2 regions of the Streptomyces sp. CNT360 genome follow, and region 1 is predicted to be linked to the other one. Evidence: riboswitches for the same ligand, from Rfam matches in the RefSeq annotation. Region 1 holds a riboswitch; the other holds the start of a gene.
What was found. Region 1 has a riboswitch for glycine ahead of gcvT (glycine cleavage system aminomethyltransferase GcvT). Riboswitches for the same ligand answer to the same signal wherever they lie in the genome.
Positions count from the first base shown of each region.

Region 2: another riboswitch for glycine. It lies ahead of gcvP (aminomethyl-transferring glycine dehydrogenase); the one in region 1 lies ahead of gcvT (glycine cleavage system aminomethyltransferase GcvT).

Region 1 covers NZ_AUKO01000001.1:195,519-202,449, forward strand. Annotated here, with positions in the region: gene H297_RS0100820 (ABC transporter substrate-binding protein) at 1-594, opposite strand, end outside; gene H297_RS0100825 (ABC transporter permease) at 663-1,661, opposite strand; gene H297_RS0100830 (enhanced serine sensitivity protein SseB C-terminal domain-containing protein) at 1,987-2,778, opposite strand; gene H297_RS0100835 (enhanced serine sensitivity protein SseB) at 2,983-3,786, opposite strand; gene H297_RS0100840 (hypothetical protein) at 4,007-4,567, shown strand; gene H297_RS33740 (AAA family ATPase) at 4,698-5,372, opposite strand; glycine riboswitch at 5,651-5,781, shown strand; gene gcvT (glycine cleavage system aminomethyltransferase GcvT) at 5,953-6,931, shown strand, end outside.
Region 2 covers NZ_AUKO01000032.1:80,391-87,321, reverse strand. Annotated here, with positions in the region: partial or broken gene H297_RS38070 (DNA polymerase IV) at 1-919, shown strand, start outside; gene H297_RS0123850 (PRC-barrel domain-containing protein) at 1,672-2,046, opposite strand; glycine riboswitch at 2,181-2,278, shown strand; gene gcvP (aminomethyl-transferring glycine dehydrogenase) at 2,468-5,368, shown strand; gene H297_RS0123840 (DUF5999 family protein) at 5,544-5,750, opposite strand; gene H297_RS0123835 (hypothetical protein) at 6,078-6,773, opposite strand.

The sequences.
Region 1 (6,931 bases):
CAGGTGGAACTCGATGGTCTTGGAGTCCGGGGTCTTGATGCCCTTGAACTCGCTCTTGTCCTCGTAGGGACCCTTCCACTTGCCGTCCGGGTCCAGGACGTCCTTGATGTAGGTGGGGCCGCCCGACAGCGTCTTCTGCGCCCACTGGCGCTCGATGCCGTACTTGACGTCCTGGGCGGTGATCTTCTTACCGTCCTCCCACTTCACGTCGTCCTTGAGCGAGTACTTGTAGACCTTGCCGTCGTCGGATATCTGGGCCTTGTCGGTCGCCAGGTCCGGCTGGAGGTCCACGCTCTTCTTGCCCGGCTTGGGGCTGTAGCTCACCAGCGTGCGGCTGTAGTACCGGGAGAAGTCGAAGACGAAGCCGTAGTACATGCGGGTGGTGTCCCAGGAGTCGGCGTCCTGGACGCCGACGAACTTGAGGGTCCCGCCCTTCTTGTTCGAGGCGTTGGCGACCTTGTTGACGCCCGCGTCGTACTTGCCGCCGCCCTCGCTGTCGCTGTTGCCGCCGCAGGCCGAGGTGGCCAGCAGCGTCGCGGCGGCGACGGCCGACAGCGCGGCCAGCCGACGCCTCGATGTGCGTAGGGTTGTCACGTCTCGCAACCTCCGTGGTAGGTCACGGCCCGCACGAGCTGGGCGGAGCCGGGGTCTGGGGTGGGGAGTCAACGGGTCCCCTTCGGGTCCAGAGCGTCGCGTACGCCGTCACCGAAGAGGTTGAAGGCGAGCACGGTGATGAAGATGGCGACACCGGGAATGATCATGTACATCGGGTCGGACTCGTAGTACGTCACGGCGTCGGACAGCATGGAGCCCCAGGAAGCGGTGGGCGGCTTGACGCCCACGCCGAGGAAGCTGAGCGCGGCCTCGGTGAGGATGTTGGTCGGGATCATCAGCGTCGTGTAGACGGTGATCGGCGCGACCAGGTTGGGCAGCAGCTCCTTGCTGATGATGTAGCCGCGCCCCGCCCCCAGGCTGCGCGCCGCCTCGATGTACTCCCGCTCGCGCAGCGACAGCACCTGGCCGCGCACGATCCGGCCGATGTAGGGCCAGCCGAAGAAGCCGATGACCAGGATCATCACCAGCAGCCGCACGCCGGTGCCGGTCAGCCCCAGCAGGTCGTTCGGCATCACGGAGATCAGGGAGATGATGAACAGCAGCTGCGGGAAGGCCAGCAGCATGTCCATCACGCGGCTGATCAGCGCGTCCAGCCAGCCGCCGAAGTAGCCGGCGAGGGTGCCGAGGACCGTGCCGAAGACGACGGCGACGAAGGCGGAGAGGAAGCCCACCAGGATCGAGACGCGGGCGCCGTAGAGGATGCGGGCCAGGATGTCCCGGCCGCTGACCGGCTCCACACCCAGCAGGTGCTCGCCCGAGATGCCGCCGAGCGCGCCCTCGGGCGTGCTGAAGAGCGGATCGATCAGGTTCTCGTGACGGGCGTTGGGATCCTGGCCGATCAACGCGGTCAGCAGGGGCGCGAACACCGCGACCAGGATCAGCAGCAGCACGACGGCACCGCCGATCAGCGCCACCTTGTCCCGCTTGAGGCGGTCCCAGGCGATCCGGCCGAGTGAGCGGCCCTCGATCGCCTTCTGGGTCTCGGCCGGGGCTGGCTCCACGACCGCGGTGCCCGCAGACGTTTCCTCGTGCAGTGGTGCCGTCATCGTGTTGAGGACCCCTTCTCGACCGGCAGTTGACCAGTCCACACACACCGCTGTAGCGGTCGAAGTTTGAAGGACGTTCGCAAGCCGTTGGTGCGAAAGGCAGCGCGACGGCCGCCAGGTGGCTTATGGCTCGGGAGTCTTCATCGCGGTCACGATCAGTCGCCAGACCTCCCCGGGAAAGGATGCGCAACTGTGATGTGACGCGGCATGTTCCGTTATGCGGACGGAAGTTGACGTTGAGCGGAGCGTGACCAGTAGTTATGTCCTGATCTGAACGGTCTGGGCCGTGGCTTCCCGACGGCGTCCGCGGAGCGGTTGCCCAGCCTCAGAGGGGCCGCGGGTAGCCGTAGCCGAAACCGCCCGCGGCGGGTCCGGGAGCACCGTATCCCGCCTGCGGCTGGGCGTCACGGTCGAAGAAGGGGCGCGCCTGGCTGCGCAGCCACATCGCCACCGGGTCGTAGTCGTCGGCCATGGCGACGCTGGAGACCGGCAGTCCCTCCGGCACGGCGGTCACCGACTGGGCCATCATCCTCCGCGCCGCCTCCACGGAAGCGGGACTGTTGTCGTAGAGCTCCAGCCCGATGGCCAGGTACGGGACGCCCAGCGCGGGCCGCACCCAGGCGCGGCGCAGCGAGCGGACCGCCGGGGTGAGGTGTGCGTTCTGCGCCAGCAGCGCGTAGAACTGCGGGATCTCCAGGGTGGGTTCGCCGATGCTCAACGGCCCGGCGGGCAGTTGGTCGAGCCCGACCGCGACCCGCCGCAGGTCCGGCCACGGGATGCCGAGGCCGCCCCCGGGAGCGTGCGGATTCAGCCAGATGCCCCAGCGGTCGGGGAAGAGGGCCGCCGCGATGTCCCGGCCGCCGACCACCTCGTGCGCGCGGCTCCAGCCGGAGGCCGCCAGCTCCTGCGCGGAGGTCACACAGGGCGCGTAGCCGTACCCGGCCACCTCCATGTTGCCGTACTGGGCGTCCGGCGAACCCGCCTGGCCGTTCCACAGCAGCATCCACAGTCGGCCGCCGGCGAGCGCCTGCAGGAGGGCTTCGTAGCTCTCGAAGGTGTCGTACGCCCCCGGCGAGATCCGCCGCAGGAGTTGCTCGACGCTTCCACCCGCGCTCACCTGGGCCGCCCTTCCGCCTCTGACGCCTTCCCTGCACGTCCCGTCGCTCCGCACCGCTATCCAACCAGCTTAAGAGGGGGGCGGGACATCGGTACTCCTACTCAGCTCTGCCCCCGTACGCGGGCCCACGTCCCGCTTGCGCGCTCCTGGGGCTGTGCGTTCCTGTCCCCCGCTCCTCCCGGTGCGACCGTGGGCGGGCTCGCTTCAGACGTGACCCTCACGGGTGTAGAAGGGGCGGACGCACTGCCGCATCCAGTCCACGACCGGGTCCTCGGCGACGTCGAGCAGCACCATCTGGACCGGCCAGCGCACCGGGGCCTGGTGCAGCGCCCTGCCGAGCGCGTCGTGCGCCGCCTGCCGCGCCTCCGGCTCCAGCAGGTCGAGCTCCATGCCGATGAACAGCGCGGGATCGTCGCCCTCGACGCTGGCCAGCCCGCGGCGGGCCGACCGCACCGCAGGGAGCGCGGCGAACTCGGCGGAGGCGGCGGCCAGGAAGGCGAGCGGATCGTCCTGCCAGTCCGGCTCGAACAGGCGCACCCGTGCACCCCGGGTGCCCCCGGACACGGCCTGCTCCGCGGGCGTGCTCGCACACAGCTCCGCGACGGCCTCGGCGGGCACCGGCGCCCCGACGGTGCCGTCCGGGTTCACCGCGAGGCCCACCCCGGGAGGCAGCCCGCGCGCGAACTCCCTGACCGGGGCGATGGTGAAGGACACATGGCCGCCGACGACGTGCAGGAACTGCTCCTGGGAGCTGAAGACCGGCACGTAGACCGCGCCTCCCAGCTCGATGGTGGGCAGGTCCAGTTCCCGGCTCTCCCGGCTGCCGCCCTCCGGCAGCGGTACCCACACGCTGCTGCGGCCCAGCACCTCCAGCAGCCGCGCCCCCGCATGGGGGACCCGGACCGAGGCGGCCAGCGCCTCCTCCAGCTCGTTGCCGGGCCAGCCGCCCCCGTGACCGGGCCCGAAGTGCTGCGGCTGCGGCTGCTGGGGCTGCGAGGGAACTGTCATGCGCACCAGCCTATCCACGGCCCCGCTACCACCCGACGGGCCGGTCCCGGGCCCCCACATCACCGTCACATGCGCGCGTACGGCGCCGTCGTGCGCACCCGTACGCCACCCCCACGTGAACACGTACGGCGACGCTCCGGTTGCGGACCGTGCGGAAGGGTCGAAGAGTGGTGTACGTCCCACTACGTGCCGATCGGCACGCCGACTGGAGGAAAAGCACATGCGCGTGAACAGGATCACCGCCGCGGCCGTCACCGTCTCGCTGGCCGGCTCGCTCGCCATCGGCGCGGCGGGCGCCGCGTCCGCCGCGCCCGCCGACCACTCCCCGGGGCACACGGCGGGGACCCAGGCCAAGCCCGGGCCGTCCGAGGACCCGGGGACCCAGGACCAGGGAGCGGCCACGGGCAAGCCCACCCAGCCGCAGCACAAGCCCTCCGACCAGGACAAGCCCGTCCGCCCGCAGTCGCCGCAGGAGCAGTCACCGCAGGAGCAGTCACCGCTGAAGGACGAGACGCCCGGCGAGTCCGGCAAGCCGGACACCGCGAAGCCGGGCCTGCCCGAGCAGCCCGGGAACGCGGCCGAGCCGGGCAGGCCCGGTCAGGCCACCGAGCAGACGAAGCCCAGCAAGCCCAGCAAGCCCGGCAAGCCCGCTGACCAGGCCGCGCCGCAGGCACCGGGCAAGCCCGGTGCCCCCACCGGCAAGGAGCAGGCGGCTCCGCAGCAGATGCAGCTCCCGCAGGGGCCGGCGCAGAAGCCCACCACCCCCGAACAGGGCCGGTGAGCGGCGACCGCCGCACCGGCACCCTCTGACAACCGGCATGTCCCCGTCCGCGGGCCCGCCACCCCTTTCCCGGGGGCGGCGGGCCCGCGGGCGTCACCGTCCGGTACCGGCCGGCGCGGGCTCCGGGAGCTCAGGCCGGTTCGGGGGCGGGGCTCGGACGGGGGCCCGGGTCGGGGCTGGGCTTCGGTACCGGACGGATGTGGGCGGTCACGGACATCGGCACGGGAGCGGGCAGCGGCGCGAAGGAGAAGGAGCGCAACGCTCCCGCCGCGCCGCGGTCCAGCAGGACGGCCGAGGCGCAGCCACGCGGCAGCCGTCCCGCCTCGGCGGCGGTGCGCAGCCTGCGTACCGCCCGCAGATGGCGGCGGAAGGCGTACCCCGTCACGCCACGGCCGCGGGCGGCCTGCCCGTCCAGCGCATCCTGCGCCGAGACGTCGAGCAGCACCAGATGGAGAGCGCGCCCGCGCCGCGCCGCGTCCCGGGCGAGCCAACGGCGCACCCAGCTCTGCGTGCCGCAGTCGTGGACGACCACGGAGTCACCGGAGGCCAGCGCGGCGCGCAGCCCTGCGTAGTGGGCCAACCGCACCAGGGGCCGGTAGAAGCCGTAGGGCAGCCGGTCCGGGAGCCGGCGCTCCCAGCGTTCGCGGGTGTCCTGGGAGTCGACGCGGACCACGCCCGGGTGCACGGCCCTTCGCATGAGGGTGGACTTCCCCCCGCCGGGCAGCCCGGAGACCACGACCACGTCCCCCGCGCGGTACCGCAGCGTGCGCGGGGCGGTGCTGCCGCGCAGATCGTGGCGGAGCACGGCGTGCGTGGCCGGGTCCGGCCGGGCCTGCCCGTCCTGGGGGGTGCGGCCTCTCGGGGGCGGGTCCGTCCGCCGTGCCCCGGCGCGCGTCGGTGTCGTCTCAGCACCGCACAGGCTGCCCACTGGTCTCCCCCTCCCGAGGGCGGCATGTACGCCGCCTCATCCCCGCCAAGTGTAAAGAAACGGTAATGCGATTCAAGGCGATCGACCCCGCTCAGGGGCAGCCACGGCCCGCTCACCCGTGCGATGATGTGCGGGCCAACTGCATACCGGCCGTTCGAACCCGCGCGGGAGAGTCCCCGGCGAGCAGCGCGCGAAACCGTCACGGATCCGCGCACCCGCACGCCAGGGCGCCGAAGGAGCAAGATCCTCCCTTGAATCTCTCAGGCCCCGTTACCGTGCGGGCGAGGCAGATCTGAAAAGCGGACCCCCGGTCCTCCGCCACGGCGCGGGCCGGCGGTCCCACCCAAGGTGCAAGCCGCACTCCGCCGCGTCGGGGCTGTCGGCGAACCTCTCAGGTTCCGATGACAGATGGGGAGGACATCCGCGTCACACCCCTTTCCGGTACCTGGGAGCCTGAATGAGCGAGCCGTCGGCCGCCCGCAAGACCGCTTTGGACGCCACCCACCGCGCGCTGGGCGCCACCATGACCGACTTCGCCGGCTGGGACATGCCGCTGCGCTACGGCAGCGAGCGCGAGGAGCATCTGGCCGTGCGCTCCGCCGCCGGCCTCTTCGACCTCTCCCACATGGGCGAGATCACCCTGACCGGGCCGCAGGCGGCCGCGCTGCTGGACCACGCGCTGGTCGGCAACCTGTCCAAGCTGGCCGTGGGCCGCGCGCGGTACACGATGATCTGCGACGAGCAGGGCGGCATCCTCGACGACCTCATCGTCTACCGGCTCGACGACCAGGAGTACCTGGTCGTCGCCAACGCGGCCAACGCGCAGACCGTCCTGGACGCGCTGCGCGAGCGGCAGGACGGGTTCGGCGCCGAGGTGCGGGACGACCGCGACAAGTACGCCCTGATCGCGGTGCAGGGCCCGGCCGCCGCGGGCATCCTCAAGCAGCAGACCGGCTTCGACGTCGACGGGCTGCGCTACTACGCGGGCGAGCGCGACATCGTGGCGGGCAAGCCGGCGCTCATCGCCCGTACGGGGTACACCGGCGAGGACGGTTTCGAGCTGTTCGTGGCCACCGAGGACGCCGTCGCGGTGTGGGAGGCGCTGACCGCCTCCGGTCAGGACGCGGGACTGGTGCCGTGCGGGCTGAGCTGCCGCGACACGCTCCGCCTGGAGGCGGGCATGCCGCTGTACGGGCACGAGCTGTCGACGTCGCTGACACCGTTCGACGCGGGCCTGGGCAGGATCGTCAAGTTCGAGAAGACCACGAACGAGGGCCGTTTCGTGGGCCGGGAGGCGCTGGCCGCCGCCAAGGAGCGGGCCGAGACCGCGCCGCCGCGCAAGCTGGTCGGACTGATCGCGCAGGGACGGCGCGTGCCGCGTGCGGGCTATCCGGTGGTCGCCGCGGACGGTGCGGTGGTGGGCGAGGTCACCTCGG
Region 2 (6,931 bases), on a different contig from region 1:
CGAGGACGAGTTGCTGCGGCTGCTCGGCAAGGCGCACGGCACCTCCCTGCACGCCATGGCCCACGGTGTCGACGACCGCCCCGTGGTCGCGGAGCGGGACGCGAAGTCCGTCTCGGTCGAGGACACCTACGACGTCGACCTGACCGACCGCACCCGCGTCCGGCTCGAACTGGAGCGGCTGGCGAGGCGCTGTGTCACGCGGCTGCGGGGCGCCGGGCGCTCGGGCCGCACCGTGGTGATCAAGGTGCGCAGCTACGACTTCTCGACGCTGACCAGGTCCGAGACGTTGCGCGGGCCCACCGACGACCCGGGCGTCGTCAAGGAAGCAGCGCTGCGGCTGCTGGACGGGGTGGACACCACGGCCGGGGTCCGGCTGCTGGGCGTGGGCGTCAGCGGGTTGGCCGACTTCACGCAGGAGGACCTCTTCGCCCAGGCCGAAGCTGCCCGGGCCGAAGCCGCCGAGGCGGCCAGGGCGGAGGCTGCCAGGGGCGAGGCCGAGCGGGCCGACGGTCGGCCGGGTGCGGCGGCGCGGAGCGAGGCGGCGGACCGTGATCCGGCAGCACGGCATGCGGCGGAGACGGACACCGAACACGACAGCGCGGTCGTCGAGGAACCGGGCGCCGCGGTGCCGGCGGACCGCCAGTGGATCCCCGGCCGGGACGTGCGCCATGCCGTGCACGGCAGGGGCTGGGTGCAGGGCAGCGGTGTCGGGAAGGTGACCGTCCGCTTCGAGGAGCCCGACACGCCGCCCGGACGAGTGCGCACCTTCTCCGTCGACGACTCCGCACTGGAGCCGGCCGAGCCGGTCATGCTCGACGCCCGCATCGCCACGGCGCTGGCCCGGCGGCCCGCACCGCCTGCCCGTGACCGGCCGATCACGGGCGGACGCCCCGCCGGGGACGGCCCTGCGGCGGGGGAGCGGTCGGCTACGGAAGACCGCTCCGCGGCTGGGGAGGGTCCCGCCATGGGGGATCGCAGCGTCGAGGGTGGCCGTCGAGCCAGCGGGGACGGCCCTGCGGCGGGGGAGCGGTCGGCTACGGAAGAGCGCCCTACTACGGAAGACCGCTCCGTGGCTGGGGAGCGTCCCGCCATGGGGGATCGCAGCGCCGAGGGTGACTGTCGAGCCAGCGGGGACGGCCCTGCGGCGGTGGACCGGTCGGCTGCGGGGGGCCGCCGAGCCGCGGAGGACTGCCCTGTCACGGGGGAGTGGCCGATCACGGGTGGCCGCCCCGCCAGGGGGGACGGCCCTGCGGCGGTGGAGCGGTCGGCTGCGGGGGGCCGCCGAGCCGCAAGGCACCCTGCTGCGGGAGAGCGCCCTGCCACGGAAGACCGCTCCGCGGCTGGGGAGGGTCCCGCCATGGGGGATCGCAGCGCCGAGGGTGGCCGTCGAGCCATGGGGGGCCCAGCCGTGGGGGGCCGCCCCGGCGCGGGGGAGCGGTCCGTCGTGGGGGGCCGTTCGACGACGGCGGGGGCCGGAGTACGTCCGGTGGGCGGGCAAGGATCCGGGCGGCCTTCGGTACCGGCGGGCCCGTCACCGGTTCGGGAGGGCCGACCCTCGGCGCCGACGGGGAGGGCGTCGGCGCCGGAGGGGCAGCACTCGGCGCCGGGACGGCGTCCGGGGGAGGAGCGGCCGTCCGGGGGAGGAGCGGGGCAAGTTGCGGGACCCGGGAGTCAGTCCTCCGCCCCGGCGATGCGGCCGAAGTCGCGGTCCGGGGGCGAGGTCTCGCCGGCGACGGGAACGTCGAGCCCGTAGTGGCGGTACAGCTGAAGCTCCTGCTGCGGTGACAGGTGGCGGCCGACACCGAAGTCCGGGGCGCCCTTGATCAGGTTCCGTTCGAAGGGCACCCGCAGACCCGCCTCGTCCAGCAGGGCGGGTTCCAGCGGTACGAACGCGTCGCGGCTGAAGAGTCCGGTGCGCAGGGCCGCCCACTCCGGTTCGCCGGTCGCGTCGTCCAGGTACACCTCGTCCACGGTGCCGATCTTGACTCCCTGGCTGTCGAAGGCCTTGCGCCCGATCAGGCTGCGTGGATCTATGTCGGTCTGCACGGGGCTCCTCCCACGGGGCGTGACGTGGTGGTCATGCTCGTACCCACTACGAAACGGTACTTTTCGGCCGTCGGCCACTTGAACACACTCCGGGTTACCGCTCACGGGGCGCTGATACGCTCGTTATCGGCTGTCGACCCCGTGCGGGAGAGCCCTCCGGTGAGCGCGCCGGAGGCGCCGAAGGAGCAACTCCTCCCCGGAATCTCTCAGGCTCACGTACCGCACGGACGAGGTCACTCTGGAAAGCAGGGCGGGCCCCGGACCAGCGCCGAAGCCCCTCCTCACCGACGGTGTAAGCCGAGCGCCCGGGAAGTGGGGGCGGATCGGTGAAACTCTCAGGTCGAGATGACAGAGGGGGAGGCCGACCGGGCACCCGTGGGAGGTGCCCTCACAGGTCGTACAGACCAGGAGGCCCCCGCAGATGACTTCTCACCGCACCCCGCTCTCCGCGTTGGAGGGCGGCACCCCCTTCGAGAGCCGCCACATCGGACCCGACGCGGGCGCGCAGGCCAAGATGCTCGCGCAGGTCGGCTACGGGTCGCTCGACGAGCTGACCGCCGCAGCGGTGCCCGACGTGATCAAGAGCACCGAGGAGTTGGCGCTGCCCGCGGCGCGGAGCGAGGCCGAGGTGCTGGCCGAGTTGCACTCCCTGGCCCGGCGGAACCAGGTGCTCCACTCCATGATCGGCCTGGGGTACTACGGCACGTTCACGCCACCGGTGATCCTCCGCAACGTGATGGAGAACCCGGCCTGGTACACCGCCTACACGCCGTACCAGCCGGAGATCTCCCAGGGCCGGCTGGAGGCGCTGCTCAACTTCCAGACCGTCGTCAGCGACCTGACCGGACTGCCCACCGCCGGCTCCTCACTGCTGGACGAGCCGACCGCGGCGGCCGAGGCGATGGCGCTCTCCCGCCGGGTCGGCAAGGTGGGCAAGAAGGGCGGCGGCGTCTTCCTGGTCGACGCCGACTGCCTGCCGCAGACCGTCGCCGTGCTGCGGACCCGGGCGGAGCCCACCGGGGTCGAGGTCGTCGTCGCCGACCTGTCCGACGGCATCCCCCAGGAGGTGGCCGAGCGCGGTGTGTTCGGCGTGCTGCTCCAGTACCCGGGCGCCTCCGGAGCCGTCGGCGACCCGCGTGCCGTCGTCGAGCAGGCGCACGAGGCGGGTGCCGTGGTCACCGTCGCCGCCGACCTGCTCGCCCTCACCCTGCTGACCTCGCCCGGAGAGCTGGGCGCGGACATCGCGGTCGGCTCCAGCCAGCGCTTCGGGGTGCCGATGGGCTTCGGCGGTCCGCACGCGGGTTACATGGCGGTGCGGGACGCGTTCGCCCGCAGCCTGCCGGGGCGTCTGGTCGGTGTCTCCAAGGACGCGGACGGTGAACAGGCCTACCGGCTCGCCCTCCAGACCCGCGAGCAGCACATCCGCCGTGAGAAGGCCACCAGCAACATCTGCACCGCGCAGGTGCTGCTCGCCGTGATGGCGGGCATGTACGCCGCGTACCACGGCCCCGACGGGCTGGCCGCGATCGCCCGCCGTACCCACCGCTGTGCGGCGCTGCTGGCCGCCGGTCTGCGGGCCGGCGGGGTGGAGGTCGTGCACGGAGCCTTCTTCGACACGGTGACCGCGCGGGTCCCGGGCCGGGCGGCCGAGGTCGTCGAGGGGGCCCGCGCGGCCGGGATCAACCTGCGGCAGACCGACGCCGACCACGTCGGCATCGCCTGCGACGAGACCACCGGACGTGCGCACCTGGCCGCCGTGTGGCAGGCGTTCGGGGTACCGGAAGCCGACCTCGACGCGTTGGACGCCGCCACCGACGACGCGCTTCCGGCGGCGCTGCTGCGCGAAGACGACTACCTGAGCCACCCGGTCTTCCACGCCTACCGCTCCGAGACCGGCATGCTGCGCTACCTGCGCCGGCTCGCGGACCGCGACTACGCGCTGGACCGCGGCATGATCCCGCTCGGCTCGTGCACGATGAAGCTCAACGCCACCACCGAGATGGAGTCGGTCACCTGGCCCGAGTTCGGCTCGCTGCACCCCTTCGCGCCCGCCGAGCAGGCCGAGGGCTACCTGACGCTGATCCGCGAACTGGAGGAGCGGCTGGCCGAGGTCACCGGTTACGACAAGGTCTCCCTCCAGCCCAACGCGGGCTCCCAGGGCGAGCTGGCCGGGCTGCTGGCCGTCCGCGCCTACCACCGTGCCAACGGCCGCCCGGAGCGCACCGTCTGCCTCATCCCGTCCTCGGCCCACGGCACCAACGCGGCCAGCGCGGTGATGGCGGGCATGAAGGTCGTTGTCGTCAAGACCAGCGACAACGGTGACGTCGACGTGGCGGATCTGCACGCCAAGATCGAGCAGTACGGCGAGGAGCTGGCCGTGCTCATGGTCACCTACCCCTCGACGCACGGCGTGTTCGAGGAACACATCACCGAGGTGTGCGCCGCGGTGCACGATGCGGGTGGCCAGGTCTACGTGGACGGTGCCAACCTCAACGCGCTGCTGGGCCTGGCGAAGCCGGGCCGCTTCGGCGCCGACGTCTCGCACCTGAATCTGCACAAGACGTTCTGCATCCCGCACGGCGGCGGCGGTCCCGGCGTCGGCCCCATCGGCGTGCGCGCACACCTGGCGCCCTACCTGCCCAACCATCCGTTGCAGCCGGCCGCGGGCCCCGAGACGGGCATCGGGCCGGTCTCCGGTGCGCCGTGGGGCTCGGCCGGCATCCTGCCGATCTCCTGGGCGTACGTGCGGCTGATGGGTGCCGCGGGGCTGCGCAGGGCGACGCAGGTGGCGGTGCTCGGCGCCAACTACATCGCCAAGCGTCTGGAGCCGCACTACCCCGTCCTCTACACCGGCCCCGGCGGGCTGGTGGCCCACGAGTGCATCGTCGACGTCCGTCCGCTCACCAAGCAGACCGGAGTGAGCATCGACGACGTGGCCAAGCGGCTCATCGACTACGGGTTCCACGCGCCGACGATGTCCTTCCCCGTCGCGGGGACGCTGATGATCGAGCCGACCGAGAGCGAGGACCTGGCCGAGCTGGACCGGTTCTGCGAGGCGATGATCGCCATCCGCGCGGAGATCGACAAGGTCGGCACCGGGGAGTGGGACGCACAGGACAACCCGCTGCACAACGCCCCACACACCGCCGCGATGCTCGCCCGCGACTGGCAGCAGGGCTACGGCCGTGAGGAGGCCGTCTTCCCGGCCGGCGTCAAGGCCGCCGACAAGTACTGGCCGCCGGTGCGCCGCATCGACGGTGCCTTCGGCGACCGCAACCTGGTCTGCTCCTGCCCCCCGGTCGACGAGTACGACGCCGGGTAGTCGCCGGTGCGCCGCTCGGCGGCGCGAAAAGCGCAACAACCGGCACCGGGCCGGTGCGGCAGCTGCCGCACCGGCCCGGTGCCGGTCTTGTGCAGGTGCGTCCTGCGGGCCCCGGTGGTGCCCCGTGTCGCAGCAGTGAGCCGCCCCGTGCGGTCCTCCCGGTGGAGCAGCCGTCTCAGGCGGCCGCGGTCACATGCCGGGTGCCGAGCGGCCGGTGCGGCGCGATGATCTGACCGTCCGGCAGCAGCTCTCCCGTGTCCTCGAAGAAGAGCACGCCGTTGCAGAGCAGGCTCCACCCCTGCTCGGGGTGGTAGGCCACGGGCTGCGCGGCTTCCCTGTCGGCAGAGTCGGCTGTCGGGCACGGTGGCTGGTGCTGGCACATTGTCGCTGTCGTCTTCCGTGTGATGGCGTCTGTCCTGCGGCGTTCGCTTTGCATGACCGTTCCCCCCGTAACCGTGTACGTTCCGGTCCTTCTCCCAGTGTTCCGCCGCTGGCCCGAATTCGCAGGGATTTCGCGTCAGCTCGTACCCAACAGCTCAGACGCGTCACCCCTGCGGGCGGTTGCGCCCAACCTGGTGGTGCTTCCGGGGGGTTGGGCGCGCCGGGGCGGACTGGTACGTCCGGGGGAGGCGGAAGGACACGAGAGAGCACGGGAGTACCCGGGAAGTGTCCGGAGAGCGCGCCCAGGACGGCGCTTCGCGCGCTCCGCTCAGGCGGAGGTGCCCAGCAGCGGTGCCGTGTCCGTACCGTCGACCATGGCCGACGGTACGGACACGGCACCCGGGACGGTCACCAGCCGGCGGGTCAGTACCGGGAGCAGCGCGTCCACGCGGTGCGCCGTGTGCACGACGATGCCCGGCGGTGCGGGGGCCAGCGGGATCAGCAGATCGGCCGGGTCGGGCACGCCTTCCGAGGGGTCGGCGCCGATGTCCCGGTGGAGCCACAGGGTGAGCATGTACAGCTCGGGAACCGACAGCAGGCGCGGCTGGTAGGGCGTGGCCAGCGCTTCCGCCTGCCGCATCGCCCGCACCGTGGACAGCACGTAGGGGCCCTGGCGGAACTGGCCGAACGCCCAGCCGTCGGCGGTCAGGACGGCCTCGGCGGTGCCGATGTGGCCCGCGCCGTGCACGGAGGCGCCGTCGGCCGACTCGTCGCGGAGCAGGAAGCGCCAGCCGGTCAGCCGGGTGCGCGGCCCGGACGCGGCCCCCTCGGGGGCGCGCTCGGTGGCACGGGGGGCCACCCGTGCCATTTCGTAGGCGGGAAGGGGCAGTTCGGGGCGGAGCGGCCCCTGGGCGGTCCGCAGGGTCGCGGGTGCGTGGGTGCCTCTGACCGCGGTCGGGGAACCGAGGGCGGTCAGAACACTGCGCAGGGCCGGGGCGGGTGCTTCAGGTACGTGCAGCGGCATGGCGGGTCGCCTCTCTCAAGAGACACACGGTGCTGGCGGAAACGCGGACAGCGGTGTCGGCGCGGGGTGGCCGCGAGCGCGGCGGGGAGGGGTCGACAGGGGCGGGCCGGGGGCGCCAAGTCTTCGCCTCGTTCGCGTAGTTTATACGAGATGTGTTC